Regions from separate parts of the Kitasatospora sp. NPDC058170 genome, predicted to be linked through region 1. Evidence: riboswitches for the same ligand, from Rfam matches in the RefSeq annotation. Region 1 holds a riboswitch; each other region holds the start of a gene.
What was found. Region 1 has a riboswitch for cobalamin ahead of ACFVVX_RS12155 (ribonucleoside-diphosphate reductase subunit alpha). Riboswitches for the same ligand answer to the same signal wherever they lie in the genome.

Region 1 (8,017 bases):
GGCGGGATGGTCGAGAGTTCCAGCATGATCGCGCGCTGCAGCGCGTCCCTGAGCTCCTGTTCGGTCCAGTCCTCCTCCGCCACGCTCATGAGTTGGACGATCGCGTCGCTCCCGTAGTCCAGAACCGTGGTCACGGCTGGCCCCTTTCCGTTCGGCTGTGGCCGGAAGGTACTGGGCGGCGGGTCGTCCGTATGCGTGTCGTCCCGGTGTGGCCCGGCGGTTCATCCGGACGAGGGAACGCCGCAGCCCCGCCCGGTGCGGACACCGGGCGGGGCTGCGGGGTTGTCAGGTGCGGCCTAGAAGTCGTCGTCGAAGGCGACCGAGCCCTCGACGGCGACCTGGTACGCGGAGACCCGGCGCTCGAAGAAGTTGGTCAGCTCCTGCACGTTCTGGAGCTCCATGAACCCGAACGGGTTGGTCGAGCCGTACCGGATCGGCATGCCGAGGCGGGCGAGCCGCTGGTCGGCGACGGCCTGCAGGTACTCGCGCATCGACGCGGTGTTCATGCCGGGCAGGCCCTCGCCGCAGAGGTCCTGGGCGAACTGGAGCTCGGCCTCGACGGCCTCCTCCAGCATCTCGGTGACCTGCTTGGCCATCGTCTCGTCGAAGAGGTCGGGCTCCTCCTCGCGGACGGTGTCCACGACCGACATCGCGAAGTCCATGTGCATGGACTCGTCCCGGAACACCCAGTTGGTGCCGGTGGCCAGGCCGTGCAGCAGGCCGCGGCTGCGGAACCAGTACACGTACGCGAAGGCGCCGTAGAAGAACAGGCCCTCGACGCAGGCCGCGAAGCAGATCAGGTTCAGGAGGAACGCGCGGCGGTCGTCCTTGGTCTGCAGCGAGTCGATGTGGTCGACCGCGTTCATGTACTTGAAGCAGAACTGGGCCTTCTGGTGGATGGAGGGGATGTTCTCCACCGCGGCGAAGGCCGCGTTGCGGTCCTCGGGGTCGGGCAGGTAGGTGTCGAGCAGCGTCAGGTAGAACTGGACGTGCACGGCCTCCTCGAACAGCTGCCGGGACAGGTAGAGCCGGGCCTCGGGGGAGTTGATGTGCTTGTAGAGGCTCAGCACCACGTTGTTGGAGACGATCGAGTCGCCGGTGGCGAAGAAGGCGACCAGCCGGCCGATCATGTGCCGCTCGCCCTCGCTCAGCTTGGCGAGGTCGGCGACGTCGGAGTGCAGGTCCACCTCCTCGACGGTCCAGGTGTTCTTGATCGCGTCGCGGTAGCGGTCGTAGAACGACGGGTAGCGCATCGGGCGAAGGGTCAGCTCGAACCCGGGGTCGAGCAGCATCTTCTCGCGGTCGACGGACATTACTGGCAGGCCTCGCAGGACTCGGGGTTCTCCAGGGAGCAGGCCAGCGCGGCCTCCTCCTCCGGGGTGAGGGTCGGGGACGCCACCGGCACGGGGGCGGCCGCGCGCGCCGTGCCGGAGGCGGCCTGGGCGATCCGGGTCGCCGGGCGCGAGCGCAGGTAGTAGGTGGTCTTCAGACCGACCTTCCAGGCGTACGCGTACATCGAGCTGAGCTTGCCGATGGTGGGCGCGGCCATGAAGAGGTTCAGCGACTGGCTCTGGTCGATGTACGGCATCCGGGCGGCGGCCAGGTCGATCAGCGCGCGCTGGGGCAGCTCCCAGGCCGTGCGGTACAGCGAGCGGACGCCGGCGGGCAGCCAGGTGAGCTCCTGGACGGAGCCGTTGGCGTCGCGCAGCGCGTCCCGGGTCTGCTGGTCCCAGACGCCGAGCTCCTTGAGCTCGCGCACCAGGTACGGGTTGACCTGGAGGAACTCGCCGGAGAGGGTCTCGCGCTTGAACAGGTTGGAGACCTGGGGCTCGATGCACTCGTACACGCCGGCGATCGAGGCGATGGTGGCGGTCGGCGCGATGGCCAGCAGCAGGGAGTTGCGCAGGCCGGTGGTGGCGATCCGGGCGCGCAGGGCGGTCCAGCGGTCGGCCCACTCGGGAGCGGCGCTCGGGAAGTGGTCGATGTGCAGCTCGCCGCGGGCGGCGCGGGTCTCGCCGTACGCCTCGTGCCGGCCCAGCTGCTCGGCCAGGTCGGCGGAGCGCTCGTAGGCGGTGAGCATGATGCGCTCGGCGATCAGGGTGGAGAGCTGCTTGGCCTCGGCGGAGTCGAAGTCCAGGCGGAGCTGGAAGAAGACGTCCTGCAGGCCCATCACGCCGAGGCCCACCGGGCGCCAGCGCGAGTTGGAGGCGCCGGCCTCGGGGGTCGGGTAGAAGTTGATGTCCACCACGCGGTCGAGGAAGGTGACGGCGGTGCGGACGGTCGAGTCCAGCCGGTCCCAGTCCATCGCGTTCAGCAGGTCCCCGGCGGTGGCGCCGGCGGCGACGTGGGCGCCGAGGTTGACCGAGCCGAGGTTGCAGACGGCGGTCTCGGAGTCGTCCGTGACCTCCAGGATCTCGGTGCACAGGTTGGAGGAGTGCACCGTGCGGCCGGGCAGCGCGGTCTGGTTGGCGGCGCGGTTGGAGGCGTCCTTGAAGGTCATCCAGCCGTTGCCGGTCTGCGCCAGGGTGCGCATCATCCGGGCGTACAGGGTCTGCGCGGGGATGGTGCGGACGGCCTTGCCGGCCTGCTCGGCCTTCAGGTACGCCTCGTCGAACTCGACGCCCCACAGGTCGACCAGCTCGGGCACGTCGGCGGGGGAGAACAGCGACCAGTCGGCGTTGGCGTTCACCCGGCGCATGAACTCGTCCGGGATCCAGTGCGCCAGGTTGAGGTTGTGGGTGCGGCGCGCCTCCTCGCCGGTGTTGTCGCGCAGCTCCAGGAACTCCTCGATGTCCGCGTGCCAGGTCTCCAGGTAGACACAGGCCGCGCCCTTGCGGCGGCCGCCCTGGTTGACGGCGGCGACCGAGGAGTCGAGGGTGCGCAGGAACGGGACGATGCCGTTCGACTTGCCGTTGGTGCCCCGGATCAGCGAGCCGCGCGAGCGGATCCGCGAGTAGGACAGGCCGATGCCGCCGGCGTGCTTGGAGAGGCGGGCGATCTGGGCGTAGCGCGAGTAGATCGAGTCCAGGTTGTCCAGCGGCGAGTCGAGCAGGTAGCAGCTCGACATCTGCGGGTGCCGGGTGCCGGAGTTGAAGAGGGTCGGCGAGGAGGTCAGGTACTCCAGCCGGCTCATCAGGCGGTACAGCTCGGCCACCTCGCGCACCGACTGCTCGCTGTCGCCGACCGCCAGGCCGCTGGCGACGCGGAGCAGGAAGTGCTGCGGGGTCTCGACGACCTTGCGGGTGATCGGGTGGCGCAGCAGGTAGCGGCTCTGCACGGTGCGCAGGCCGAAGTACTCGAAGCGGTCGTCGCCGCTCGGGTCGATCAGCGCGTTCAGGGCGGCGGCGTGCTTGGCCACGAAGGCGGCGGTGGTGTCGCCGATCAGGCCCTCGGCGTGGCCGACGGCGATCGAGGCGGAGAACGAGACCGAGCCCTGGCTGACGGCCTCGTCGACGATCTCCAGGGCGAGCAGGCGGGCGGCCAGCTTCGAGTACTGCGGGTCCTCGGCGATCATCGACGCGGCGGCCTCCACGGCCAGCCCGCGCAGCTCGGCGAAGTCCGAGCCGGCGTGGCGGCCGCGGAGCGCGGCGGCGGCGACATGGCCGGGGTCCACCTGGGGGAGATCGACGCTGCGGTCGGTCAGTAGCCGGAGCAGCGAACCACCGGGGTCGGAAACCGTCGGTTCGGCGGGGGAACCCTGGGCGGGCAGGGTGGCTGAGGCAGCGGTGGTCAAGGCGCTCTCTCCTGGCGGCGATCGGCGGTGGATCCGGCAACCGGGCCGACCGGGGCAGGGGAGCACGGCGCGAACGCCTGGTGGCGTCGCGCGACGGTGGCATCCCCGGCCCGCCCGCGAGGCCCGGAAGTACTGCACGTGCTGCAGGGCCTCTGCGGGGAGGCCGTGGCACGCCGTCGGCAGGTACTCGGACTCGCGGGCTCTCAGGGGAGCCGCCCGCACACCGCTGCGGGGCAGTCCCGGACTCGCACCGGGTTCCCCTGCGTCGACAGCAGGATCGAGCATACATCTAGTGGTGTCCGCTCGATGCGACACCACATGTTGTGCGGCGCCGCGTGTCGGGACGATGACGGCGGGTGCGGGTGCGGCGCCCGGGGTGTCCGGCGGACGGCCGGTTTTGGGAACGGATTGGTTACCGGACGACCGGCCGTCGGGGTCATGCCCTACGATCTCGGCACATGAGCGAGGGAACGGGCGTACCGGCGGAGTGGACGCGTCAGCCGGCGCAGCCGGTGCCGGGTCAGCAGCCGGAAACGCCGGGTCAGGTGCCGCCGGGTCAGCCGCCCGTGCCGCCGCAGCAGCAGGGTGGGCCGGTGCCGCCGCCGCCCGGTGGCTTCGGACCGCCCGCGACCCCGTACGCGCAGCCGGGGGCCGGGGTGCCGCCGCAGGCCCCGCCGCCGGCGCCGCCGCACGTGCCGACCGGTCCGGGCGGCTACCCGCCGTCGGCCCAGACGGTGCCGATGCCCCCGGCGCAGCCGCAGCCGCAGTCGCACCCGTTGGCCCAGACCGTGCCGATACCTCCGGCGCAGCCGCAGCCGCAGCCGCTGGCCCAGACGCTGCCGATGCCTCCGGCGCAGCCGCAGGGCCCCGGCGGGCCGCCCCCGTACAACCAGTGGCCGCAGGCCGCCGCGCCGCAGTCCGCCGCCGAGCCGGACTGGGGCGCGATGGCGGACCGCCACGCGAACGAGTCCCGCAAGCGCAAGCGCCTGTGGATCGGCGCGGCGGCGCTGGCCGCCGTCGTGGTCGGCGGTGTGGTCGCGGCCGGCGTGTGGATCAACGGCGACGGCAAGGGCGGCGACCCCAAGCCGGCCGCCAGCTCCACCCCGGCCGGGGTGCCCACCGAGCAGGCGCTGGCCGTCATCTCGGACGCCGCCACCGACAAGCTCCCGGTCGACGCCGCGACGCTGTTCCCGGACCAGACCCGCACCGTCGACGGCAAGGTGTGGACCCGCAAGGTGACCGGGGCGACGTCCCCGTGCTCCAAGGCGACCACCGGCGGCCTCGGCCTCGCCCTCGGCGACGACACCTGCCGCTCGCTGGTCCGCGCGACGTACGTCAGCGGCGACAGCGCGGTGACGGTCGGCGTCGCGGTCTTCGACAACAAGGCGGGCGCGGACCGCGCGCTCGGCCGTCACGCCGGCCTGATCCAGGGTCTGGCCGGCCCCGGCGTGGCCATGTTCTGCGTGACCGACAAGTCGGGCTGCACGGAGACGCACGCCGCGATCGGCCGCTTCGGCTACTTCACCGTGGCGGGCTCGCTCAAGCAGACCCCGGACCAGGGCGACCCGGTGGCCTCGACCGCCGGCACCTCGCTCGCGGACCGCACCAAGGCGGTCCTGCTGGGCCGCGCCGGACACACCGGCTGAGCCTGCCGGAGGAGGCCGCCGGCGGACCGTCCGGCGGCCAACCGTCCCGGTGCGGACGGCAGATGGCTGTCCGATAGGATGACCGCCTTCGGGGGGAGGCACCGGCCTGCCCCAAAGCGCCCCCGAAACGGGGAATCAGCGAGCAGGAGGTACCGCGCGGTGAGCGCTGCCGTCAATGCGGCCAGCAGACGGCGCAGAGCGGCAGGCCGCAGACGCGGCAGCCCGGGCGAGCCCGTCCCGTCGATGCTGCTGCCGGCCCCGCCCACTTCGCAGGAGAAGTACAGCTACACCATCAGGCACCAGTGGGTGCTGACCCTCTGCTCGGTGGTCAGCTTCGCCTGCCTGGTGGTCAGCCAGGGTCAGCTGTACTCCGTGGGGTCGTGGTTCTGGCTCTGCGTGCCGTTCCTGTTCTTCACGGTCGTCTACTACCTGGTGTCGCTGCGCGTGAACAGTTTCACGCCGAACTTCGACATCAAGGAGCACCGCCGGCTGGTCCGGCAGTGGAAGCCCGACGAGCTCCCGACCGTGGACGTCTTCCTGCCGGTCTGCGGCGAGCCGATCGAGGTGCTGCACAACACCTGGACGTACGTGCGGAAGATGGCCGAGCACTACCCGGGCCTGGTGATGCCGTTCGTCCTGGACGACGCGGCGAACCCCGAGGTCGAGGCGATGGCCGCCGACTTCGGCTTCCGGTACGGCGTCCGGGAGAACCGGGGCTGGTTCAAGAAGGCCGGCAACCTGCACTACGGCTTCGGGCGCTCGGACGGCGAGTTCATCCTGATCCTCGACGCCGACTTCGCGCCCCGCCACGACCTGCTGCACGAGGTCCTGCCGTACCTGGAGCGGGACAGCAGGCTCGCCATCGTGCAGACGCCCCAGTTCTTCCGGGTGCTGGACTCGCAGAACTGGATCGAGCGCGGCGCCGGGGCGATCCAGGAGCTGTTCTACCGCTCGGTCCAGGTCGCCCGGCAGCGCAACGACGGCGCGATCTGCGTCGGCAGCTGCGCGGTCTACCGGCGGGCGGCGCTGGAGGAGAACGGCGGCACCACGCTGATAGCCCACTCCGAGGACGTCCACACCGGCTTCGACCTGCGCGCCCTCGGCTGGGACCTGCAGTACGTACCGGTGGCGCTGTCCACCGGTGTCTGCCCGGACAACGCGGGGGCCTTCCAGAACCAGCAGTACCGCTGGTGCATGGGCTCGATGTCGCTGATGACCAGCCGGAAGTTCTGGCAGACCAAGCTCGACTTCACCACCCGGCTCTGCTACATCTCCGGGTTCCTGTACTACATCCACACCGCGCTGCTGACCTTCGCGCTGCCGATGCTGCCGATCATGCTGCTGCTCTGGCGGCCCGACCTGCTCAGGGTCGAGCACCTGACGCTCGTCATCCCCAGCCTGGTGTACGCGACCCTGATCTTCCCGCTCTGGCACCGGGCGCCGTACCGCCTGGAGGCCTGGGCCGGCCGGATGATGTACGGCTGGGCGCACTTCTTCGCGGTCTGGGACCTCGTCCGCGGGCGCGAGCGCGGCTGGCAGCCGACCGGTTCGAGCAAGGCGAAGAACCGCCAGCGGCGGTTCTGGACCGGCATCATCGTCTGGGGCGCGGGCTCCGCGCTGGTCTGGGTGGTCGCGGCGGTCTACCGGATGTTCACCATGTACCCGCTGGACTTCGCCCTGGTCCTCTCCTCAGGCCTGTTCTACGCGGTGACCGTCGGCCGCATCCTCATCCAGCCCCGATCCCAGGACGCAGTGGCATGACGCTCCACACCACCTCCGGACCGGGCAGCCGGGCCCGCTCCGGGCTGGTCCGCGCGCTCGCGGCGGCCCTGCTGCTGTTGCCGCTGGCGGCCTGCGACCTGCTCGGCGAGAAGCCGCTCGGCCCGGTGGCCGCCGCTCCGGCCCCGGCCCCGACCGCCTCCGGCACGGCCACCGCCGGGGCGTCGCCGGCCGCCTCCGGCACGGCCCCCGCGCCGACCACGGCGGCGCCCGCCAACCTGCCGTACGACGTCCGGCCGCTGCTCAAGCCGGCGAAGAAGTACATCGGGGTGGCCGTGGACGGCGCCCCGCAGTCGATGACCGGCGTGGACGAGTTCGCGACGAAGGCCGGCAAGCGGCCGAACATCGTCGAGTACTACTCCGGCTGGGGCGACGAGTACGACGTCAAGGGCGTGACCAACGCCTGGGCGGCCGGGGCGATGCCGTTCATCGCCTGGGAGCCGTACAAGACGCCGCTGGCGGACATCGCGGCGGGCAAGCACGACGACTACGTCAAGCGGTACGCGGCCGCCGTGCGCAACACCAACATCCCGGTGGCGATCAGCTTCGCCCACGAGTTCAACGGCACCTGGTACGACTGGGGCACCAAGACCACCACCGCCGCCGACTTCGTCGCCGCCTACCAGCACCTGCACGACGTGTTCACCCAGCTCGGCGTCGGCCAGGTGATCTGGGTGTGGAGCCCGAACAGCATCAACCCGGTGCCGACGGTGACGCTCAAGCAGTACTACCCCGGTGACACCTACGTCGACTGGGTGGGGATCGTGGCGTACTACACGCACCTCGAAGCGGGCACCTTCGACACCCTGTACACGCCCACCCTCACCCAGATCCGCACCTTCACCGGCAAGCCCTGGAT
Region 2 (6,789 bases), on a different contig from region 1:
GACGGCGCCGAGGCCGGTCCCGGGCCCGCTTCCGGCACAGCGACCGGCACAGCGGCCGCGTCCGGCACCGGTGCGGTGGCGCCCGCGCACGCGTGGCGCCGGCTGGCCCGCCGCCTCGGCGGCTCCTCCGGGCCCGGGCCGTCGGGCGCGGCGGGGCCCTCCGCCCTGCACCGGGCCGGCCCCCACTTCGTCATCGCCCCGGCCGCGACCCCGCACCGCAACGGCGCCGGCCCGACCGGTCTCCCCGCCGGGCTGGCGGCCGCCGTGGAGGGGCTGCAACCCGCCCCGCAGGCGCTGATCCTGCTCGCGGCCGCCCCCGACGCGGCGGCCGTCCTGCTCGGGCGGCTGGCGGAACTGACCCACACCGCCGCCGCCCGGGGTGCCACCACCCTGGTCCTGGCCGCCTCCGGGCTCGCCGCCGCCCCGGCGACCGGGCGGCGGCCGGCCGAACAGCTCGCCGAGCTGGCCGGGATCACGGTGGTGGCCCCGGACGGGATGGTCACGCTCCGGCCCGACGGCACCCTGCTGACCAGCGGTCCGGAGGAGGGCGCCCCCTCGTCCTGGTGGCTCTGCCCGCCCGCCGGGGCGGTCCGGGGCCTCGGCCCGGTCTGGCCGCCGTCGGCCCAGGCGGGTGCTCCGGCGACCGCCGCGGTGGCCAACACCGAACCGGTGCCGGTGCCCAAGGCCGTGCCCGCCGCCGTACCGGCTGTACCCGCTGTACCGGCCATACCCGCCGTACCGGTTGCACCCGCTGTACCGGCCATACCCGCCGTACCGGCAGAGCCCGCCGAGCCCGCCGAGCCCGCCGCCGAGGTGCCCGGCCCCGACGGCCTGCTGCTCAGCGCGCTGCCGAACGGCTTCTGGCTCAGGAGCGGCTCCGCCGGGGCCACCCGGCCCACCTCGCTGAACCAGGCCGGCGCCGCCGAGGGCACCTTCGTCGTGGTCGTCGGCCACCCCGGCGGCCCGTTGCCGCCCGCCGCGCGGCTGGCCGCCACCGTCCGCCGGCTGATCCCCTCCGACCAGGGTGAACTGCTGCTCAGCGCACCGTGGTCGACCGTCCGCGCGCTCAGCAGGCTGGCCGCCGAACTCGCGGTCGCACTGAAGCGTGACGTCCGGGTGGCCGTCGGCCTGCCGATGCGCACCGCCGGCGGGTACTCGTCCCGTCTCCTGGACGCCGACGGCAACGCGACCTGGGAGCCGTGGCTGACCGAGCTGACCGCCTCCGCCGAGCTGCGCCGCCTGTTCGCCTCCGCCTGGCGTGACGCGCCGACCGACCTGACGCCGTGCGGACCGGCACTCTTCGAGACCGACGTACCGGGGTGGTGGCTGGAGGCCGTGCCCGCCGGGCTGTGGCTGCGTCCGACCGACCCCGGGATCGACCGGGAGCCCCGGCTGCTGGAACCGGACCCGGCGCGGCCGCGGCTGCTGGTCGGCGCGGGTCGGCAGCCGGTGCCCCCGGAGGTTCTGGCGGGCCTGGGCAGGCTGCTGGACGCGCTCGCCCAGCCGGAGGCGGCCGAGCCGGCCCTGATGGTCAACGGCGTGCCGAGCTCCGGGGCCGTGACCTTCGGCCGGGTTGTCGGGGTGCCGGACGAACCCGTCCGGCCGAGCGCCACCGCCACGAGCTCGTCCGAGCCGGCCGCCCCCGTGCCGCCCGCCCCCGAATCGGCTGCCCCCGTGCCGCCCGCCCCCGAATCGGCTGCCCCCGAACCGCCCGCCCCCGAATCGGCCCTCGACGAAACGGCCGTCCTGGAACCGGTCATCCTGGAACCGGTCGTCCTGGCACCGGTCGTCCTGGCGCCGCCCGCCGTCGACCCCCTGCACAAGCAGCCTGCCGAGCAGCCGGACGGACAGCCCGCCGAGCCCCCGGTCGAGCCCCCCGCCCAACAGCCGACCGAGCCCCCGGCCGAACACCCCGTGCAGGCCCGGCCGCTGACCTCCGGGACAGCCGCCACCGCGCCCGCCCAACCGGGCATCGCCGCCCAGCGCGCCGCGTTCAACACCCTGCTGGGCAGTCACTTCCAGCGCTGCGCGAGCCACGCCGACCAGGTCGCCATGCGCCTCCCGGCCCTGCGCTCCAGCGCGCGCGAGGACCTCAAGAGCGACCTGGCGGCGGTCTACCTGCACCACGTCGACACCGGCATCCCGGTCACCCGCGCGGAGCTGGTCGCCGCGGCACGCCGGTCCGACCCCGGCCCGGTGGCCTCCTACCTGGCCTGCCTCGGCTCCGGCCTGCGCAGGCTCCCGAGCCACCACGGCGCCGTGCTGCTCGGCGCAGACGCGGGCGAGTCCGAGCTGCGGCACTACGTCCCGGGGGCGCTGCTGTCCGAGCCCGCGCCGGTCATCGGACTCCCTGCCCACGACGTCGAGTTGGGTACGCCGGTCGAGTTCGCGGTGTGGTCCGTGACCGGCCGCAGGACCTCGGTCTTCGCCGAGGACGGCGAGCACGAGGTGGTGTTCCCGCCCGGGTCGCAGTTCTCCGTCCTCGAGGTGATGCCCGCCGAGGACGGCCGGCCGACCAGGGTCCTGCTCCGCGAGGACGGCCTCCCCGCCACCCCGCAGCGCGCCGAGAGCGGGATCCCGGACCGCCGGGACCAGCACGCCCGACTGCGCCTGCTCGCCTGGCTGGCCCGCCGGGACCTCCTCACCGCCGAGGAGCGCCGCACCCCGGCCCGCCCGAAGCGCTTCCAGCTCACCCCCGGCGTCGCCCGCCACTGAGCAGGGCCGCCGGGGCGGGTGCGCGGCTGTGGTGCGCGCACCCGCCCCGGTGCGGGCCTCAGCCCTCCAGTTCGGTGCGGACCAGCCGGGCGGCCGCGACCAGGCTCTCCAGCGAGGCGCGGGTCTCGCTCCAGCCGCGGGTCTTCAGACCGCAGTCGGGGTTGACCCAGAGCCGCTCGGCGGGGATCGCCGCGAGCCCGGCGCGCAGCAGCTCGACCGCCTCCTCCGTGCTCGGCACCCGCGGCGAGTGGATGTCCCAGACGCCCGGTCCGACCTCGCGCGGGTACCCGGCACCGGCCAGCTCCCGGGCGACCTGCATGTGTGAGCGGGTGGCCTCCAGCGAGATCACGTCGGCGTCGAGGTCCTCGATGGCGCGCAGGATGTCACCGAACTCGGCATAGCACATGTGGGTGTGGATCTGGGTGTCGGCGCGGACCCCGGCGGTCGAGAGCCGGAACGACTCGGTGGCCCAGTCCAGATAGGCCGGTCGGCCGGCGGCGCGCAGCGGCAGGGTCTCCCGCAGGGCGGGTTCGTCGACCTGCACCACCGCGGCGCCCGCGGCCTCCAGGTCGGCGACCTCGTCGCGCAGCGCGAGGGCCACCTGGCGGGCGGTGTCGCCGAGCGGCTGGTCGTCGCGGACGAAGGACCAGGCGAGCATGGTGACCGGGCCGGTGAGCATGCCCTTCACCGGGCGGTCCGTGAGGTCCTGGGCGTAGCGGAACCAGTCGACGGTCATCGGGTGCGGGCGGGAGATGTCCCCGGCCAGCACCGGCGGGCGGACGTAGCGGGTGCCGTAGGACTGCACCCAGCCGTGCCGGGTGGCCAGGTAGCCGGTGAGCTGTTCGGCGAAGTACTGGACCATGTCGTTGCGTTCGGGCTCGCCGTGGACGAGGACGTCGAGGCCGGCCTTCTCCTGGTAGGCGATCACCTCGCGGACCTCGGCCTCGATGCGCTCCCGGTAGGCGGCCGCGCCGATGCGGCCGGCCGTGAGGTCGGCGCGGGCGACGCGAAGCTCCGCGGTCTGCGGGAAGGAGCCGATGGTGGTGGTCGGCAGCAGGGGCAGGCCGAGCCGGGCGCGCTGGGCCTCGGCGCGCTGCGGATAGGCCTGGGCCCGGCGGGCGTCGGCCTCGGTGACGGCGGCGACCCGGGCGCGGACGGCCGGGTCCCGGGTGATCGGCGAGGTCGACCGGGAGGCCAGGTCTGCGCGGTTGGCGGCGAGTTCGGCGGTGATCGCACCGGTGCCGTCGCGCAGCCCGCGGGCGAGCAGCGCCGTCTCGGCGGCCTTCTGGCGGGCGAAGGCGAGCCAGCGGGCGATCTGCGGGTCGAGCTCGCGCTCCAGGTCGGCGTCGAGCGGGACGTGCAGCAGCGAGGCGGACGGCGCGACGTCGACCCGGTCGGCGAGGCCGAGGAGGGTCGCCAGGGTGCCCAGCGACTTCTCCAGGTCGTTGATCCAGATGTTGCGGCCGTCGACCACCCCGGCGACCAGGCGCTTGCCCGGCAGTCCGCCGGCGGCGGCGAGGTCGTCGAGGTTGGCCGAGGCCGCGCCGGTGAAGTCCAGCGCGAGGCCGTCGATCGGGGCCTTGGCGAGCACCGGGAGGGCCTCGCCGAGGCGGTCGAAGTAGGTCGCGACCAGCAGCTTGGGCCGGTCGGTCAGCGCGCCGAGGTCCCGGTAGGCGCGGGCGGCGGCGTTCAGTTCGGCCGGGGTGCGGTCCTGGACCAGCGCAGGCTCGTCCAGCTGGACCCACTCGGCGCCGGCCGCGCGCAGGTCCGCGAGGAGTTCGGCGTAGACGGGCAGCAGCCGGTCCAGCAGGGTGATCGGCTGGAAGTCCTCGGCGACGCCCGGGGCGGGCTTGGCGAGCAGCAGGTAGGTGACCGGGCCGACCAGGACCGGGCGCGCCGTGTGGCCGAGGCTCAGGGCCTCGGCGAGCTCGCCGACCGCCTTGGCCGGGTTGGCGGCGAAGGTGGTCGCGGGGCCCAACTCGGGTACCAGGTAGTGGTAGTTGGTGTCGAACCACTTGGTCATCTCCAGCGGCGCGACGTCCTGGGTGCCGCGCGCCATGGCGAAGTAGCCGTCCAGCGGGTCGGCGTCGACGGCCGCCCGGTGGCGGGCCGGGATCGCACCGACGGCGACCGTGGTGTCCAGCACGTGGTCGTAGAGCGAGAAGTCGCCGGTGGGGACTTCCTGGATACCGGCCTCGGCGAGCCGCTGCCAGGTGTCGCGGCGCAGCTGCGCGGCGGTGGTCTGCAGGGCCTCGGCCGTGACCGCGCCCTTCCAGTACCCCTCGATCGCCTTCTTCAGCTCCCGGTTCGGGCCCTGCCGCGGATAGCCGTGGACGGTGGCCTGCGGGGAGTTGGCCTGCGGGGTGGTGCCGGGCTGCGCGGTGGCGGCCTGCGGGGTGGTGGAACTCGATGACACGGAACTCTCCTTCGCGAGTCGCGCTGCGATCCCGGGAGAGCACGAGGACGTGAAGGTACGACAGTGGGTGCGCGACACCAGGATGTGCCCGCCCGCTCCGCCGACCCGCCCACGAGGTCACCGAGATCTCCGCGTGCGGGGTGCACACGGGCAGTGGCAGGTCTTCGGACTCGTCGGCACGTCCGCCTGAGTCAGGCGGACACCTACTGGCCGTCGCTTCCCAGGCCCCCGTTGGGGCCCAGTGCATGTGACGGCGGTCGTTCCCACTCACCGCTGCGGGGCAGTCCCGGATTCCCACCGGGTTCCCTCTTACGACGCCGTGGCTGGAGGACACGGCGAACCGACTGCACCGCCCACCCTAGGGCCCGCGGGGCCCGCCCGTCACGACCGGTCCGGATTCCGGATGGCCGCACGGGAGCGGGCGGGAGCGGGACGGGCCGCGGCACGGCGAGGTGCCGGGCCCGCCCCGGGCGCCGTCCTGCGGGCGGCTACCCCCTGGCGCCTCCGAGGGTGGTGACGATGGCCGAGAAGTCCAGTCCGCGCCCCTGACCGGCGGCGAAGTCCGCGAACAACTCGGCGGCCCGCACGCCGAGTTCCGCGGGTACGCCGGCGGCCTTCGCGGCGTCGGCGGCCAGTCCGAGGTCCTTGGCCATCAGGGCGGCGGCGAACCCGGGCAGGTAGTCCCGGTTGGCGGGGCTGGCGGGCACCGGGCCGGGGACGGGGCAGTTGGTGGTGAGCGCCCAGCACTGGCCGGAGGCGGTGGAGGCGACGTCGAACAGCGCCTGGTGGCTCAGCCCGAGGCTCTCGCCGAGGACGAAGGCCTCGCTGACGGCGATCATCGAGATGCCGAGGATCATGTTGTTGCAGATCTTCGCGGCCTGTCCGGCGCCGGAGGAGCCGCAGTGCACGATCCGGCGGCCCATCGCCGCCAGCACCGGTTCGACGTCCGCGAAGTCCCCGTCGGCCGCGCCCACCATGAAGGTGAGGCTCGCGGCGGTCGCGCCGGGCACACCGCCGGACACCGGGGCGTCCACCGCCCGGTGCCCGGCCGCCAGCGCGAGGCCGTGGGCGGCCCGGGCGTCCGCGACGTCGATGGTGGAGCAGTCGACGAAGAGCGTGCCGGGGCGGGCGGCGGGCAGCAGGTCCGCGTAGGCGGCCAGGACGTGCCGGCCGGCCGGCAGCATGGTGACCACCAGGTCCGCGCCGGCCACGGCGTCGGCCGCCGAAGCCGCGGGGCGGACCCCGGCGTCGGCGGCCTGCCGCAGCGCCTCCGGGGCGAGGTCGAAGCCGCTGACGCGGTGGCCGGCCCTGACCAGGTTGGCGGCCATCGGGCCGCCCATGTTGCCGAGTCCGATGAATCCGACGGCGTGGGTCACCAGCGCTCCAGGGGTGTGGTGGCGGCGAGGCCGAGCTCGCGCGCTCCGAGGGGGGCGAAGTAGCGGGCGACCGCGCCGGGGGTGACGGCGTCCAGCGTCGCCGGGTTCCACCGCGGTGTGCGGTCCTTGTCGATCACCTGGGCCCGGATGCCCTCGGCGAGGTCGGGGGTGGCGAGTGCGGCGCAGGAGGTCCGGTACTCCTGGTCCAGGACGGCCTCCAGCGGGCCCAGTTCGCGGGCCCGGCGCAGGGCGGCGAGGGTGGCCTTCACCGCGACCGGGGAG
Region 3 (8,017 bases), on a different contig from region 1:
GGAAGGTGGTCGGCTCGTCGAGGAGCAGCAGCGGGGTCTGCTGGGCGATCGCCATGGCGAGCCAGACGCGCTGGCGCTGGCCGCCGGAGAGCTCGTCCACGAAGCGGTCGGCGAGGGTGTCGACGTTGGTCGCCGCCATGGACTCGGCGACGATCCGCTCGTCCTCCTGGGACCACTGCCGGAACAGGCCCTGGTGCGGGTAGCGGCCCCGGGCGACCAGGTCGGCGACGGTGATGCCGTCGGGCGCCGTGGAGCTCTGCGGGAGCAGGCCGAGCCGGCGGGCCAGCTCCTTGGCGGGCAGCGCCCCGATCTGCTCGCCGTCCAGGAGCACCCGCCCCGCGGCGGGCTTCAGCAGCCGGGCGAACGCCCGCAGCAGGGTGGACTTCCCGCAGGCGTTGGGGCCCACGATCACCGTGAACGAGTCGTCCGGCACCGCCACCGACAGCTCGGTGGCGATGGCGCGGTCGCCGTAGCGCAGCGTCACCTTCTCGGTGAGCAGCCGCCCGCCGGTCGTGGTCACTTCCCCTCCAGGAGGTCGTCGGTGGTCAGGACGACGGCGCACTTCTCGGCGGCCCAGCGCAGCGCCTCGGCGTGCTTCTCGGCGGAGAAGTCGGCGACGGCGTCGCTCACCACGAAGGCCTGGACGTCGCGCATCCAGGCGTCGCAGGCGGTCATCAGGACGCCGATGTGGGCGTAGACGCCGACGATGACGAGCTGGTCGCGGCCGGCCTTGTCGAGCAGCTCGGCGAGGTCGGTGCGGGCGAACGCGCTGTACTTCCACTTGAGCAGCATGTGGTCCTGCGCCGCGGGCGCGACCACGTCCGGCACCGCCTGGGCCCGGGGGTCGTCGGGCAGGCCCGGGCCCCAGAAGTCCAGTTGGAGGCCGCGCTCCTCGGGGGTCTGGCCGCCGCGCTGGTGGGAGTAGACCACCGGCATGCCCAGGGCACGGGCGCGGTCGAGGATCCGGGCGGTGTTGGCCAGCGCCGGCTCCAGCGGGGGGCCCTCGGCCGGGAAGGCGCCCAGGAAGTAGTTCTGCAGGTCGTGGACGAGGACGACGGCCCGCGCCGGGTCGACCTGCCACGGCACCTTGCGGGGTGGGAGGTCCGCGGGGCCGGGCAGCTCGTAGGGGGCGATGGCGGGCAGTGCCATGCGGGGAGGCCTTTCTGGGCGGTCAGGGCTGGTGGCGCTGGTGGGGCTGGCTGGTGGCGCTGGTGGGGCGGGCCGGTGGTGACGGCAGGGCTGTCGGCGAGGCTAGCGGGAGCCGGTGCGGAGGTCCTTCTTGCTGACCTTGCCGACACCGGTGCTGGGGAAGTCGTCGACGAACTCGACACGGTCCGGGACCTTGTAGTCGGCGAGGCCGGCGGCGCGGACGAAGGCCTTCAGCACGGCGGGGCGGGGCCGCTCGGCACCGGGCCGGAGGATCACGTAGGCGCAGCTGCGCTCGCCCAGGTAGTCGTCCGGGACCGCGACGACCGACACGTCGTGCACCGCGGGGTGGGCGAGCAGGACGTTCTCGACCTCCTCGGCCGCGACCTTCTCGCCGCCCCGGTTGATCTGGTCCTTGGCGCGGCCCTCGACGACCAGGTGGCCGGTGGGCGTGCGGCGCACGAGGTCCCCGGTGCGGTAGAAGCCGTCGGGGGTGAAGGAGCGCGCGTTGTGCTCGGGCGCCCGCCAGTAGCCGCGGATGGTGTAGGGGCCGCGGGTCAGCAGGTGTCCCGTCGTCCCCTCGGGCACGTCGGCGTCCTCGTCGTCGACGATCCGGATCTCGTCGTCGGCCGAGATCGGGCGGCCCTGGGTGGTGAGGACGGTGTCCTCCGGGTCCTCGGGGCGGGTGTAGTTGACCAGGCCCTCGGCCATCCCGAACACCTGCTGGAGCCGGCAGCCGAGCGCCGGGCCGAGCCGGCGGGCGGCCTGCTCGCTGAGCTTGGCGCCGCCGACCTGGAGCAGTTCGAGGCTGGACAGGTCGTGGCCGGCGGCGGGGGCGCTCTGTGCCCAGACCAGGGCCAGCGGCGGGACGACGCCGGTGATCGTGACCCGCTCGCGGGCGATCAGCGGCAGCGCGGTGGCCGGGCTGGGCTCGCGGGCCAGCACGACGCGCCCGCCGGCGAACAGGGTGCCGAGCGTGCCCGGCGAGCTGAGCGCGAAGTTGTGGGCGGCGGGCAGCGCGCAGAGGTACACGCTGGCGGGCGACAGCTCGCAGATCACGGCCGACTCGCGGACGCTGTACAGGTAGTCGTCGTGGCTGCGGGGGATCAGCTTGGGCAGCCCGGTGCTGCCGCCGGACAGCTGGAGGAAGGCGAGGTCGCCGGCGGTCGGGGGGTCGGCCGGGGCGGTCGGGGCGTCGGCGCGCAGCTCGGCGAGCGGGGTGAAGCGCCCGGGGTCGCCGACCACGAAGACCTCGCCGAGGCCGGGCACCGCCGCGCACACCTCGGCGGCCAGTTCGCGGTGGTCGAAGCCCTCGTGGCGGTCGGCGACGAACAGCGCCCTGGCCTCGGCGAACTCGCAGAAGTAGGAGATCTCGGCCCGGCGGTGCGCCGGGAGGGCCATCACCGGGACCACGCCGGCCCGCAGCGCGCCGAAGAACACCTCGAAGAACTCGGCCACGTTGGGCAGTTGCAGCACGACGCGGTCGCCCCTGCGCAGCCCGCGGGAGAGCATCCCGGCGGCGAGCCGGTCGGCGCGGGCGTCCAGCTCGGCGTAGCTCCAGTGGCGGTCGCCGTCGGTGACGGCGATCCGCTCCGGGGTGGCGGCGGCGTGGCGGCGGACCATGGTGTCCAGCGTCTCGCCGGTCCAGTAGCCGGCCGCGCGGTAGCGGTCGGCGACCTCCGGGGGGTAGAGGCTCATTCGGCGTTCTCCAGTCCGACGGCGTGCAGGAAGGTCCGGAACTTCGCCGCCGTCTCGGCCAGTTCGTGCTCCGGGACGGAGGCGGCGACCACGCCGGCGCCGGCGAACAGCCGCAGCCGTTCGCCGTCGGCCTCGGCGCAGCGCAGGGTGACGACCCATTCGCCGTCGCCGGCGGCGTCGCCCCAGCCGACCACGCCGGTGTAGAGGCCGCGGTCGAAGGGCTCCAGGGTGCCGATCAGCTCCCGGGCCCGGTCGGTCGGGGTGCCGCAGACCGCCGGGGTGGGGTGCAGGGCCAGCGCGAGGTCCAGGGCGCTGGTGGCGGGGTCGCGCAGCGTCCCGGTGACGGTGGTGGACAGGTGCCACATGGCGGCCGTGCGGACGAGCGAGGGCTGCGCGGGGGCGACGAGGTCGTCGCAGTGCGGTGCGAGCGCCTGCCGGACGGCGTCGACCACGAAGGCGTGCTCGGCGAGGTCCTTGGGGGAGCGGGCGAGCTCCTCGGCCCGGCGCCGGTCCTCCACCGGGTCGGTGCTGCGGGCGGCGGACCCGGCCAGCGGGTTCGACACCACGCGGCCGCCCTGACGGGAGACCAGCAGCTCGGGGCTGGCGCCGACCAGGGTGGCGGTGCCGCCGGCCGGCACGGCGAAGGTGTAGCCGTGCGGGTCGCGGTCCAGCAGCCGGCCGAGCATGGCGGGGATGTCGGTGCCGCCGGGGGAGGTGAGCTCCAGCGTGCGGGCGAGGACGACCTTGGCGAGCTCCGGGTCCTGACCCATCAGCCGTACCGCCTCGGCGACCGCGTCCCGGTAGCCCCCGGGCGCGGGGACGGGACGCCTGGTCCACGCGGCCCGCGCCGCCCGGGCGGGGGCGGGGGCGGCGCGGGTGCCGCGGATCGGCTCGGCCCGCAGCACCCGCTCGGGGATGAACAGTTCGGCGGGGCGCCCGGGGGAGAAGGGGATCGCGCCGACCACGACCGGGTCGCGGCCCTCGGCCTGCGCCGCGGCCAGCAGCCGGCCGGCCTCGGCGGGGTCGGGGACGGACCGGTGCACGCCCTCGGCGAGCAGGGTCCGGGTCGGGCCGGTGAGGAAGGCCCGGTCGGCGGCCGGGCGGTAGGCGGCCAGCAGTGCGCTGCCGTCCAGCGGCGCCGCGACGGGGGACCGGGCCTCGGAAGCCGTGGTCATGGTGCTCCGTTCTGCCGGTGCCGGGGGCACCGGGGTGGTGGGACTCGAAGGGGCGGGCGCTTCCGGGCCGCCCGGGTCGGGGTCAGGCCCGCAGGGTGGCGCCGCCGTCGACGTAGAGGTCGTGCATGGTCACGTGCCGCGCGCGGTCGCCGGCCAGGAAGAGGACCGCCTCGGCGACGTCCTCGGGCGCGGCGATCCGGCCGAGCGGGATCCCCACCCGGTAGGTGGCCGGGTCGCCTTCGAGGACCCGGCGCTCGGCGTCGTCGTCGGTCCACAGCGCGCGCTGCATCGGGGTGTCGGTGGACCCGGGCGAGACCAGGTTGCAGCGCACCCCGGAGGCGGCCAGCTCCAGGCCCAGGCAGCGCATGAACATCGTGGTGGCCGCCTTGGAGGCCGCGTACGCGGCCATGTTCATCCGGGGGACGCCGGCGGCGTTGGACCCGACGGTGACGATGCTGCCCCGGCCGCGCTCGGCCATCCGGCGCCCGACGGAGCGGCAGGTGTGGAACACCCCGGTGGTGTTGACGGCGAAGGTGCGCTGCCAGTCCTCGTCGCTGGTGTCCAGGGCGGGTCCGGAGTGCAGCACGCCCGCGACGTTGACCAGGATGTCGAGCGGTCCGTGCTCCCGCTCCGCCTGCTCCACCAGCCGCTCGACGGCCCCGGCGTCCGTGACGTCGAGGCGGTGGACCGAGGGCCCGGAGGGTGACAGGTCGCTGCCCACGACGTGGGCCCCGCGGTCGGTCAGCAGGCGGGCGACGGCGGCCCCGATGCCCTGGGAGGCGCCGGTGACCAGGGCCGTCCGGCCCTTGAACTCATCGGTGGATATCGATGCCACGGGTCACCGCGCCGTCGTGGCGGCGGACTTGCCGGGGGCCCGGCCGGTGCGACGCGGTCTGGGGACGCGGCTGAGGGCGGGTGGCATGGACGTTCTCCCTGAGGTCGGAGCGCGGCGGCTGTCGGACAGGCTTGCGAGACAGTGAGGTAAGGTTAGCCTAACCGCATTGGCGGGCTCCAGCGGCCGCCCCGCCCCCTTCCCGGTCCTGTTGCCGCCCGGGCGCTGTGGCGGGCTGGGCGCCCGACATGACGTTAGCCTTGCCTAAGTGGCATGTCCGGCGGAGGGGTTCAGGCCGGGGAGCCCTTGCGCCTGGGGCTCGGTGGGGGCACGGCACCCTGGACTTACTAGGACGTCCAACTATATGGTCGTGAACCAAGGCCCGCAGTGCAGGGAAGCCGGTGTGAATCCGGCACGGTCCCGCCACTGTGACCGGGGAGCGCGTCACCGCAGTACCAGCCACTGGCAGCCAGCCGGGAAGGCCGGGTGGCGCGCGCTGATCCGGGAGTCAGGATACCGACTGCGGGTGTTCCGTGTTGTCCACGAGGATGGAGCAAACACGCATGGCACCGGTCTGTGTTCCTCCTGGCCCTGGTGATCCTGCGACGGCCGCGGCACACCCGTCACCCTGACGGTCTCCACCGCGCCAGGCAGAACCCGGCACCCCGTGACCCGCCCACCGCGGCGCGCGGCGCCGACCCCTGCCGTGCCCCAGCCCTCGGATCCTCCCGACATCCTGACGAGAGCAGGCTTGTGATGGTCCGTGAGCTCACCCACTTCATCGGCGGAAAGCACGTCACCGGCACCTCCGGGGTGTTCGGCGACGTGTACGACCCCAACACCGGCACCGTCCAGGCGCGCGTACCGCTCGCCGGCCGGGCCGAGACCGAGGCGGCGATCGCCGACGCCGAACAGGCCCAGACCGAGTGGGCCGCCTGGAACCCGCAACGCCGCGCCCGCGTGCTGCTGCGCTTCCTGCAGCTGGTCGAGGCCGAACGCGAGCCGCTGGCCCGGCTGCTGTCCGCCGAGCACGGGAAGACCGTCGCCGACGCCCACGGCGACCTCCAACGCGGCCTGGAGGTCGTCGAGTTCGCGGCCGGGGTGCCCCACCTGCTGAAGGGCGAGTACACCGACAGCGCGGGCACCGGCATCGACGTGTACTCGCTGCGCCAGCCGCTCGGCGTGGTCGCCGGCATCACCCCGTTCAACTTCCCCGCGATGATCCCGCTGTGGAAGGCCGCACCGGCCATCGCCTGCGGAAACGCCTTCATCCTCAAGCCCTCCGAGCGGGACCCCTCGGTGCCGCTGCGCCTCGCCGAGCTCTTCGTCGAGGCCGGTCTGCCGCCGGGCGTGCTGAACGTCGTCAACGGCGGCAAGGAGGCGGTCGACACGCTGCTCGACGACCCCCGGGTGGCGGCGCTGGGCTTCGTCGGCTCCTCCGACATCGCGCAGTACGTCTACGCCACCGCGGCCGCCCGCGGGAAGCGCGCGCAGTGCTTCGGCGGCGCCAAGAACCACATGATCGTGATGCCGGACGCCGACCTCGACCTGGCCGCCGACGCCCTGATCGGCGCGGGCTACGGCTCGGCCGGCGAGCGCTGCATGGCCATCTCCGTCGCGGTGCCGGTCGGGGAGGAGACCGCCGACGCCCTGGTGGCCAAGCTCACCGAGCGGATCGCCGCGCTCAGGGTCGGCGCCTCGCACGACGCCGAGGCCGACTTCGGCCCGCTGGTCGGCCGGGACGCCCTGGACCGGGTGCGCGGCTTCCTCGACGCCGGGGTCGAGGAGGGTGCCGAACTGGTCGTCGACGGCCGCGGGCTGACCGTGCCCGGGTACGAGGACGGCTACTTCCTCGGCGCCACCCTCTTCGACCGGGTCACCCCCGGGATGCGCATCTACCGGGAGGAGATCTTCGGCCCGGTGCTGTGCGTGGTCCGCGCGGCGGACTACGAGGAGGCGCTGCGGCTGCCCAGCGAGCACGAGTACGGCAACGGGGTGGCGATCTTCACCCGGGACGGCGACACCGCGCGGGACTTCACCCGCCGGGTCACCACCGGGATGATCGGCGTCAACGTGCCGATCCCCGTCCCGGTGGCCTACCACACCTTCGGCGGCTGGAAGCGCTCCGGGTTCGGCGACCTCAACCAGCACGGGCCCGACTCGATCCGCTTCTACACCCGGACCAAGACCGTCACCTCGCGCTGGCCCTCCGGGGTCAAGGAGGGCGCGAGCTTCACCATCCCGACGATGGGCTGAGGCCGCCGTGCACACCATGACGGAGGATCAGCGCGCCATCGCCGAGACCTGCCGGGGGTTCGCCCGCGAGCACCTCGCCCCGAACGCGGTGGAGTGGGACCAGAACAAGCACTTCCCGGTCGATGTGCTGCGCAAGGGCGCCGGACTCGGGCTCGGCGGCGTCTACGTCCGGGAGGACCAGGGCGGCTCGGCGCTCGGCCGGCAGGACGGGGTGCTGGTGTTCGAGGGGCTGGCCACCGGCTGCCCGTCCATCGCCGGGTACCTGTCGATCCACAACATGGTCGCCTGGATGATCGACCGCTACGGGAGCGACGACCAGCGCGCCCGGCTGCTGCCCGGCCTCTGCTCGATGGAGAGCCTGGCCAGCTACTGCCTGACCGAACCGGGCGCGGGCTCCGACGCCGCCGCGCTGACCACCCGGGCGGTGCGCGACGGCGACGGCTACGTCCTCGACGGCGTCAAGCAGTTCATCTCCGGAGCCGGCGCCGCGCAGGTGTACGTGGTGATGGCCCGCACCGGCGGCCCGGGGGCGTCCGGGATCTCCGCCTTCGTGGTCGAACGCGACGACCCGGGCGTCTCCTTCGGCCCCAACGAGAAGAAGATGGGCTGGAACGCGCAGCCGACCCGCCAGGTGCTGCTGGACGGCGTCCGGCTGCCGGCCGACCGCCTGCTCGGCGCCGAGGGGGAGGGCTTCCGGATCGCCATGACCGGCCTCAACGGCGGCCGGATCGGGATCGCCGCCTGCTCGATCGGCGGCGCCCAGGACGCGCTGGAGCGCGCCACCGGCTACCTGGCCGACCGGGAGGCGTTCGGCGCCCGGCTGCTGCACGCCCAGGCGCTGCAGTTCCGACTGGCGGACATGGCAACGGAGTTGGAGGCCGCCAGATCGCTGGTGTGGCGGGCGGCCGCA
Region 4 (8,017 bases), on a different contig from region 1:
GGGAGGCCGTGCTCCCGGGGCGCCGGTTGTGGGGCAGCCTGGCGAGGAGCGCGGCCATCCCGCAGGTGTTGGTGGCGCCGGAGTAGACGAGTCCGGCGCCTATGGCCCCGGACAGCCAGTGGGCGGGGGACCAGGCGAGGCCGGCCAGGAATCCGGTGAGGGCGAGGGCGCCGGCGGCGAGTCGGACCTGGCGGTCCATGGGCCAGGTGGCGCGGGCGCCGGCGGGGCGTTCGACCTCGTGGCCTGCGGCGGCCCAGGCGGCGGTGCCCCCGTCGAGGGTGGCGGCGTCGATGCCGTGGGCGGCCAGCTGGACGCAGCTCCGGGCGGATCGGGCCCCGGAGGCGCAGGCGATCAGGAGCGGTGTGCGCCGGGCGGCCGCCTTCAGGGCGTCGACGGCCTCGTCCAGCCGGTCCAGGGGGACGTTGTGGGCGCCGGGCAGGTGGCCGGTGGCGTACTCGCCGGGGGTGCGGACGTCGATCACGGTGAACTCGCCGAAACGGGTGGCGGCCTGGGCGGGGGTGAGTGCGGTGGGGGTGGTCACGGAGCGTGTGCCCTTCTGGGGGAGCCCCTGCGGTAGGATACCCGCGGGGGTATGTGAGGAGGTTGGTGTGCAACTCGACATGGATGCCGTGGAGCTGAAGTCGGCGCTGAACCGGCTGCGGCGGGCGCAGGGTCAGCTCGCCGGAGTGATCAAGATGATCGAGGAGGGCCGGGACTGTGAGGACGTCGTCACGCAGTTGTCCGCGGTCTCCAAGGCGCTGGACCGGGCCGGGTTCGCGATCATCGCGACGGGCCTGCAGCAGTGCATGACCGACGAGGACCCGCAGGTACGGGACTCCGCGCAGATGCGGGCCCGGCTGGAGAAGCTGTTCCTCTCGCTGGCCTGAGAGTTGCGCGTCCCCCGTGGGGCCTGCCGCGGACGCCCCGGACGACCGGGTGTCCGGGGCGGGCCCCACGGGCGGTTCACAGCAGGGCGCCGGTCGCCATCGCGGCGGCCACGGTCAGCAGCAGGGAGCCGAAGATCCGTTGCAGGGTGGCGGGCCGGACCTTCGCGGACAGCCGCTTGCCGTCCCAGGCGCCGAGGACCGCCGTCGCGATGAACGGCATGATCAGGGACCAGTCCAGGCTGACCTCGGTGGACGCGCGGGCCGCGAGTGCGACCAGGGCGTTGGCGATGATGACCAGCAGGCTGGTGCCGACGGCCGCGCTCATCGGCACCGCCAGCGCCGCCACCAGGGCGGGGACGGCGAGGAAGCCGCCGCCGACCCCGAGGAACCCGGTCACCGCGCCCAGCGCGGCCCCCGCCCCCGCCGCGCGGGGCGCCGACACCGCACCCTTCGCCGATACGCCTCCCGTCGCCGCGGGCGTCCGCCCGCGCACCATGCGCAGTCCGGCGAGCACCGCCAGCGCGGCGAAGGCCAGGGTCAGCGCGGCGGCGGGAATGCGTACGGACAGCAGCCCGGCCGCGGCGGCGGGCAGCAGTCCGGCCGCGGCGAACAGCAGACCGGGCCGCCAGAGCACCGCTCCCGCCCGGGCGTGGGCCACCAGTGCGGTGAGCGAGGTGGCGATCACGATGATCAGGCTGGCGGTGGTGGCCCCGGCCGGGCTGAAGCCGAGCAGGTAGACCAGCGCGGGAACGGCCAGGATGCTTCCGCCCGCCCCGAGCGAGCCCAGGGCGAGGCCGACCAGCGCCCCGGCGAGGAGGGCGAGGACGAGCGCGGTCATATCGCGGTGCCCGCCGTCCCGTCCTCAGGCGTCCGATGCGCCCGGGCGGGCGTGCCGCGGCCGGGGCCGCGAGGTGACACAAGCATGGTGATTCCTCAAGGTGCGCCCGTTCCGCCGGCCCGGGTCGGGCCGGGCGGAACGGGGTGGTGCGGCGGAACGGGGTGGTGCGGTCAGGACCGGGCGGGCGGGGTGAGCGTGAGGCCGGCCGCCGCGGCGGCCGGGTAGCCGTCGTCGACGGCCACCACCCGGCGCCCGGCGGCGTCCAGGACGGAGGCGGCGATCGCCGCCCGCATCCCGCCGGCGCAGTGCACCCACACCGTCCCGGCGGGCACCTCGTGAAGGCGCCGGTGGACTTCGTGGACCGGGACGTGCACGCTCCCCTCGATCCAGCCGCCGGCCCGCTCGCCGTCGCGGCGCACATCCAGCACCACCACGTCCTCACCCCGCCCGCGTGCGGCGGCCAGGTCGGCGAACGTCGCCCGCGGGAACGAGGCGAGCGGCACCTCGCCGCCGACCCAGTCGGCGGGCGAGCCGACGGCCGCGGCGGCCGGGCGGTCGATGCCCACCCGGGCCAGCTCGCGCTGCGCCCGGGAGACCTCCTCGGCGCTCCGGGCGAGCAGCGTCACCGGCCGGCCCCACGGGACCATCCACGCCAGGTAGGTGGCCAGCTGCCCGTCGACCTCGAAGTTGAACGAGCCCGCCACGTGGCCCTCGGCGAAGGCCGTGCGGCTGCGCAGGTCCACCACCCACTCCCCGGCGGCCAGGCGGCGGGCGATCTCCCCGGCGTCGGCGCGGCGCGGCGCGGTCAGGTCCAGTGGGGCGGGGCCGGCGGCGTTGGCCGGGCCCATGTGGGCGTAGTAGGCCGGCACGTCGTCCAGCCCGGCCAGCAGTTCCGCGACGAAGGTCTCGACGTCCTGGACCAGCGCCGGGTTGGACGCCTTCTCCACGCCGATCGTGCTGCCCTCGCCGCCGGCCTGGGCGGAGGAGCAGAAGCTGCCGAACCCGTGCGTGGGCATCACCGCGACCTCGTCGTCCAGCTCGGCGGCCAGGCGGTGCGCGGAGGCGTGCTGTGCGCGCGCCAGCTCCTCGGTCAGGCGCGGCTCGACCAGGTCCGGCCGGCCCACGCTTCCGATCAGCAGGGACCCGCCGGTGAACGCGGCGACGGCGTGCCCTTCGTGCTCCAGTACGTAGGAGGTGTGGTGCGGGGTGTGCCCCGGAGTGGCCACGGCCCGCAGCACCAGGCCCTCGTCGATCTCCTCGACGTCGCCGTCGGCGACCGCGACCCGCTCGTACGCCACCGACGCCCCGGCGGGCACCAGGTAGCGGGCGCCGGTCACCCGGGCCAGCTCCAGACCGCCGCTGACGTAGTCGTTGTGGACGTGCGTCTCGGCGACCGCCGCGATCCGCACCCCGCGCCGGGCCGCCGCGGCGATCACCCGGTCGATGTCCCGCGGCGGATCCACCACCACCGCGGTCCGGGGCCCGCCCGCGAGATGGCTCCGGTTGCCCAGGCCTTCGGTCTCCAGGATGTCGGCAAAGAACACGGCACACTCTCCCTCGTCGCGCAGTTACCCCCCGGGGTATCTGGATCCACCGTAACAGAAATACCTGGGGGGGTATTTTTGGGAGGGTGCGACGGTCGCCACACGGACCGGTTCACGCTCGTGCCGACGGAAGGGCCCGCGCTCGTCGGCGGCCGGCCGGGGCCGTCCTGCGGGCCGTTCGCCCGCCGCCGGTATTCAGCAATCCGGAAGATGGTCCGGCTGTCCGGGGGCCGGGAGCATGGGGCGGTCCACAGCCGAACCGCCCGGAGGGAACGCATAGTGCCGCACATCAGGATCGGGAACGACCTGCCCGGTATCAGTGGTCTGATGGTGGAGCGCCCGGATACGGCCGCGCCGCTGAACCAGCTGGCCGAAGCGCTGCTGCGCGGCCCGTCCCCGCTGCCGCGCGGTGAGCGGGAGCTGATCGCCTCGTACGTGTCGGAGCTCAACGGGACGCGGTTCTGCTCCGAGTCGCACGGGGCCTTCGCGGCCGCCCAGCTCGACGGCGGCCTCGACGTGGTGACGGCAGTGAAGACGGACCTCGAAACCGCGCCGGTGTCACCGCAGTTGCGGGCGCTGCTGCGGATCGCGGCCGAGGTGCAGGCGCAGGTCGGCCCGGTCTCGGAGGCGGCCGTCAAGGCGGCGCGCGCGGAGGGGGCGGGCGACGGGGAGATCCACGACACCGTCCTGATCGCGGCGGCCTTCTGTATGTACAACCGCTACGTCGACTGTCTCGCCACCGAGCTTCCGGCGGACCGGAGTTACTACACCGAGGGAGCCGTGCGGATCGTCGAGCGCGGCTACGGCAGCCCGCGCTGACCGGCGGCGCCACCGGGTACCGCACCTGACGCCGCACGACGGTCCTCGCGCGATCCACTGCGCGAGGGCCGTCGTGCCGTGTCGGCCACGGGTGTTGGCGTTCGGGGGGCCGCTGTCCGGGTCGGTGAACTCGGCGGTGTGCGGCCGGGCGACACGTTGACCACGGATTGTGCGCCGTGGTCTGATGAAGCGTTTTTTCCTCCTCGGCAGCAGGGGAAGCCGGTCCGAATCCGGCGCTGACCCGCAACCGTAGGCCTGGTCCCCGAGAGGGGCACGGGCGAGCCGGAATGCCTGCGCCGGGGGTTTTCGAGCAACACGAGCGCCGTCGCGGACTGCGGTGCGATGGTGACGGCTGCCCCGGTACGGGCACGCCGTTCGCTGCGCACGGCCCCGCGTCGACCGACTGGGGAGTGTCCGGTGAAGGTCCGCAGCACCCGTACGAGCGGCAGAGACCGCCGCACCCTGTCCCTCGCCGCGGCCACCGCGTTCGCCGTGGCGGCGGGCAGCGCCGTCCTGTTCGGCTACTCCGGCTCCGCCGCCGCCGACCCGATGGACGAGTGCACCGCGACCTCCGGCGCCGTCGTGGCCGTCGACTTCGGGCCCTGGGGCGGCGGCATCGTGGGCGGCTGCGACGCCCACCCGCCCACCGGGATGAACCTGCTGCACAACGCCGGGTTCAGCACCGCCACCCTCGCCCACGACGTCACCACCCCGCAGCCCGGCGGCCGGACGCCCGACCTCGCCAAGGGCTCCGGCTACCTCACCGCCCCGGCCAGGCTGCTCGACGGCCACTACTACGAGGCCTTCCCCGACTCCGGCTTCGCCGACTTCGGCCTCACCATCGACGCGGCCTTCGCCCTCGCCGCCACCGGCACCGACGACCCCGCGCTGCGCCGGATCGCCGACTTCCTCGACGGGCGCGGCACCGACGGCAGCGGCCGCACCGCGGACGACTGGACGGGGATCGGCTCCGAGTACGCGGGCGGCGGCTCGATCGGCAAGGAGGCGCTGCTGGCCGAGGTCGTCGGCCGGGACCCGCACCGCTTCGGCGGGCAGGACCTGATCGCCGCACTGGCGAAGACGGTCTGCGCCGCACCCAGCCCCGCGCCCGACACCTCCTGCGCGGCGGCGGGCAACTACACCTACGCCACCTCGGTGTTCTCCCAGGCGCTCGGCATCATGGCGCAGCTGCGGGCCGGGGACACCGCGGCGGCCGCCGGCCCGGTCGGCTACCTGAAGGGCCTTCAGCACCCGGACGGCTCCTGGCCCAGCCTGATCCCCGCCACCGGGGACTCGGACGTGGACAGCACCGCGATGGCCGCGATGGCCCTCGCGCTGCTCACCGACGACCCCGCGGCGCAGCAGGCGGTGGACCGGGCGGCGGCCTGGATCGCCGGCCGGCAGCTGGCCGACGGCGGCTTCCCCGGTGCGGCCGGGGACTCCACCAACTCCGCCGCCCTCGCCGTCCAGGGCCTGAGCCTGCGGGCCGCCTCGTACGGCGCGGCGATCGCCCGGGCCCGGGACTTCCTGACCGGGCAGCAGAACGCGGACGGCGGCTTCAACGTCGCGGCCGGGGGACAGCAGGGCTCGGACGTCCGGGCCTCCACCCAGGCGCTGGGCGGGACGGTCGGGACCTCCTTCGGGACGCTGAGCCGCCCACTGGGCGGGACGCAGCCGACCGGTTCGCCCTCGCCGACGGCGTCCCCCACGGCGACCACTTCGCCGACGGCCACCGGCTCCCCGACGGCGACCGCCTCGCCGACCGCGACGACGTCCCCGACCGCGACCGCCTCGCCCACCGCGACCACGTCCCCGACCGCGACAGCCTCGCCCACCGCGACCACGTCCCCGACCGCGACGGCGTCCCCGAGTGCGACCGCCTCGCCGACCGGGACCGGGACCGCCACGCCGACCGGCACCATCCCGACCGGCACGCCTCCCGAGTCCGCCCCGCCCGCCGGCGGCGCCCCCGCCCCCGGCCGGACCGACAACCGCCCGGGCCCCGGCGACTCCACCGCGTACCCCGCGGTCCCGGTCCGCCTCGACGTGCCCGTGCCGTCCGGCTCCGGTCTCGCGAGCACCGGCACCGAGGTGGAGCCGATCGCCCTCACGGCCCTGGCCCTGCTGCTGGCCGGCGGCGCCGCCGTCGCCTACGCCCGCCGTACCCGTTCGTCCGCTGGGAGGCACCGGTGAACCGTTCGACGCTCAACCGGCCGGCCGGAGTTGTGGCCGTGCTGACCCTGCTCGCCGCCGCGCTCGGCCTGGCCGGCCCGGCGGCGGCGGACCCGCTGCCCCTCGGCCGCTGCACCACGAGTTCCGGGGTGGTGCTCGCGGTGGACCTCGCCAAGTGGGGCGGCCCGCTGCTGCGCTCCTGCGGCACCACCCCGACCACCGGGTACACCCTGCTCAACCAGGGCGGCTGGCGGACCGCCGGCACCGGGCACGACGGCCCGGCGTTCATCTGCCGGATCGGCTACAGCGGCTACCAGGGCGGCAAGCAGTTCCCGCCGCCCGAGCAGGAGAAGTGCGTGCTGACGCCGCCCGCGACGGCGTACTGGTCCTACTGGCACGCCGACCCGGGTGAGAACACCTGGTCGTACAGCCAGCTCGGCGCGATGAGCTACCACCCGAAGCCGGGCAGCGTCGACCTGTGGATCTTCGGCGCGACCAACATCGAGGGCACCGAGGGGCGTCCGGCGTACTCGCCCGACACCGTCCGGGCGCTCAACGCCGAGCCGGTGGGCGAGGGCACGGGAGGGACCGGGACGGCCGGCACGACCGGTTCCTCCGGTTCGACCGGCTCCGCAGGTACCTCCGGCACGACCGGGACCTCCGGTTCGACCGGCTCCACGGGCACGACCGGCTCCACCGGCTCGGCGGGTTCGACCGGCACGGCCGGCACGACCGGCTCCGGTTCCGCCGGCGCAACCGGAGCCGGTCAGGGAACGGCCGCCGGTGGTTCGACCGGCGGCGGCACGGCGGGCAGCGGTGCCGCCGCCGGCGGAGGAGGCTCCGCCACCGGGGGAGCCGGCTCCGGCGGCACGGGGCGCAAGCCCGCACCCTCCACCGCCGCCCGGACCACGCCGCCGCCCGCCACCGGCGCGGCCCCGGAGACCACGGCCACCGAGCCCCCGCCCGCCGACCCGTCGCCCGAGCAGCCGCCCGCGCCCACCGCGGACCCGGCCGCCGCCGTGACACCCACCGACACCCCGGCCGCCACCCCGGAGACCACCCCTCCCACGGCCACCCCGTCGCCCTCCGGCACCTCCCGGGTGGTGGACGCCGAACCGGTCGCCGACGCGCCGCACGACACGGGTTCGATCGCGCCCGGCCTGGTCGCCGTGGCGATCGTCCTCGGGCTCGGCCTCGCCACGCTGCTGGCCGCCCGGCGCCGCCGCCGGCAGGCGGACTGATCCTGTGCCGACCCCCCGCCCCGCCGAGCGCACCGCCCGGCCCCCGGAGCCCGTCTCCGGGTGCCGCCGGGTGCCGCGTACCCTGCACCCGCTGGCCTGGTGGATCTGGGCGCTGGCCCTCGCCACCGCCGCGGGCCGCACCACCAACCCGCTGATCCTGCTGACCGTCCTCGCCGTGCTCGGCTACGTGGTCACCGCCCGCCGCACCGAGGCCCCCTGGGCGCGCGGCTTCCGCTACTACCTGTGGCTGGCCTTGGCCGTGGTGGCGATCCGGGTGGTGTTCCGCTGCGTCTTCGCCACCGGCATCACCCCGCAGGACCACCTGCTGTTCTCCCTCCCGCACCTCCCGACGCCCGCCTGGTACGCGGGGATCGAGATCGGCGGACCGGTCTCGCTGGAGGCCACCCTCTCGGCGGCCTTCGACGGGCTGCGCCTGGCCTGCCTGCTCTGCTGCATCGGCGCGGCCAACACCCTGGCCAACCCGAAGCGGGCGCTGCGGGTGCTGCCGGGCGCCCT

Region 2: linked by a shared signal. The riboswitch ahead of metE (5-methyltetrahydropteroyltriglutamate--homocysteine S-methyltransferase) and the one ahead of ACFVVX_RS12155 (ribonucleoside-diphosphate reductase subunit alpha) in region 1 are both predicted to bind cobalamin.
Region 3: linked by a shared signal. The riboswitch ahead of ACFVVX_RS07740 (CoA-acylating methylmalonate-semialdehyde dehydrogenase) and the one ahead of ACFVVX_RS12155 (ribonucleoside-diphosphate reductase subunit alpha) in region 1 are both predicted to bind cobalamin.
Region 4: linked by a shared signal. The riboswitch ahead of ACFVVX_RS29550 (prenyltransferase/squalene oxidase repeat-containing protein) and the one ahead of ACFVVX_RS12155 (ribonucleoside-diphosphate reductase subunit alpha) in region 1 are both predicted to bind cobalamin.

What each region holds. Positions count from the first base shown of each region.
Region 1 is NZ_JBHVUV010000009.1:18,392-26,408, reverse strand. Features, by position in the region: gene ACFVVX_RS12165 (ferritin-like protein) at 1-134, opposite strand, end outside; gene ACFVVX_RS12160 (ribonucleotide-diphosphate reductase subunit beta) at 297-1,313, opposite strand; gene ACFVVX_RS12155 (ribonucleoside-diphosphate reductase subunit alpha) at 1,313-3,709, opposite strand; cobalamin riboswitch at 3,894-4,035, opposite strand; gene ACFVVX_RS12150 (hypothetical protein) at 4,192-5,379, shown strand; gene ACFVVX_RS12145 (glycosyltransferase family 2 protein) at 5,623-7,140, shown strand; gene ACFVVX_RS12140 (glycoside hydrolase family 26 protein) at 7,137-8,017, shown strand, end outside.
Region 2 is NZ_JBHVUV010000005.1:10,039-16,827, reverse strand. Features, by position in the region: gene ACFVVX_RS07765 (hypothetical protein) at 1-2,715, shown strand, start outside; gene metE (5-methyltetrahydropteroyltriglutamate--homocysteine S-methyltransferase) at 2,774-5,131, opposite strand; cobalamin riboswitch at 5,269-5,491, opposite strand; gene mmsB (3-hydroxyisobutyrate dehydrogenase) at 5,620-6,507, opposite strand; gene ACFVVX_RS07750 (enoyl-CoA hydratase/isomerase family protein) at 6,504-6,789, opposite strand, start outside.
Region 3 is NZ_JBHVUV010000005.1:998-9,014, forward strand. Features, by position in the region: gene ACFVVX_RS07715 (ABC transporter ATP-binding protein) at 1-520, opposite strand, end outside; gene ACFVVX_RS07720 (isochorismatase family protein) at 517-1,149, opposite strand; gene ACFVVX_RS07725 ((2,3-dihydroxybenzoyl)adenylate synthase) at 1,252-2,844, opposite strand; gene ACFVVX_RS07730 (isochorismate synthase) at 2,841-4,019, opposite strand; gene dhbA (2,3-dihydro-2,3-dihydroxybenzoate dehydrogenase) at 4,102-4,854, opposite strand; cobalamin riboswitch at 5,200-5,391, shown strand; gene ACFVVX_RS07740 (CoA-acylating methylmalonate-semialdehyde dehydrogenase) at 5,608-7,107, shown strand; gene ACFVVX_RS07745 (acyl-CoA dehydrogenase family protein) at 7,124-8,017, shown strand, end outside.
Region 4 is NZ_JBHVUV010000030.1:33,043-41,059, forward strand. Features, by position in the region: gene ACFVVX_RS29525 (rhodanese-like domain-containing protein) at 1-541, opposite strand, end outside; gene ACFVVX_RS29530 (metal-sensitive transcriptional regulator) at 609-887, shown strand; gene ACFVVX_RS29535 (TSUP family transporter) at 964-1,725, opposite strand; gene ACFVVX_RS29540 (rhodanese-like domain-containing protein) at 1,896-3,269, opposite strand; gene ACFVVX_RS29545 (carboxymuconolactone decarboxylase family protein) at 3,549-4,088, shown strand; cobalamin riboswitch at 4,246-4,402, shown strand; gene ACFVVX_RS29550 (prenyltransferase/squalene oxidase repeat-containing protein) at 4,506-6,281, shown strand; gene ACFVVX_RS29555 (hypothetical protein) at 6,278-7,501, shown strand; gene ACFVVX_RS29560 (CbiQ family ECF transporter T component) at 7,572-8,017, shown strand, end outside.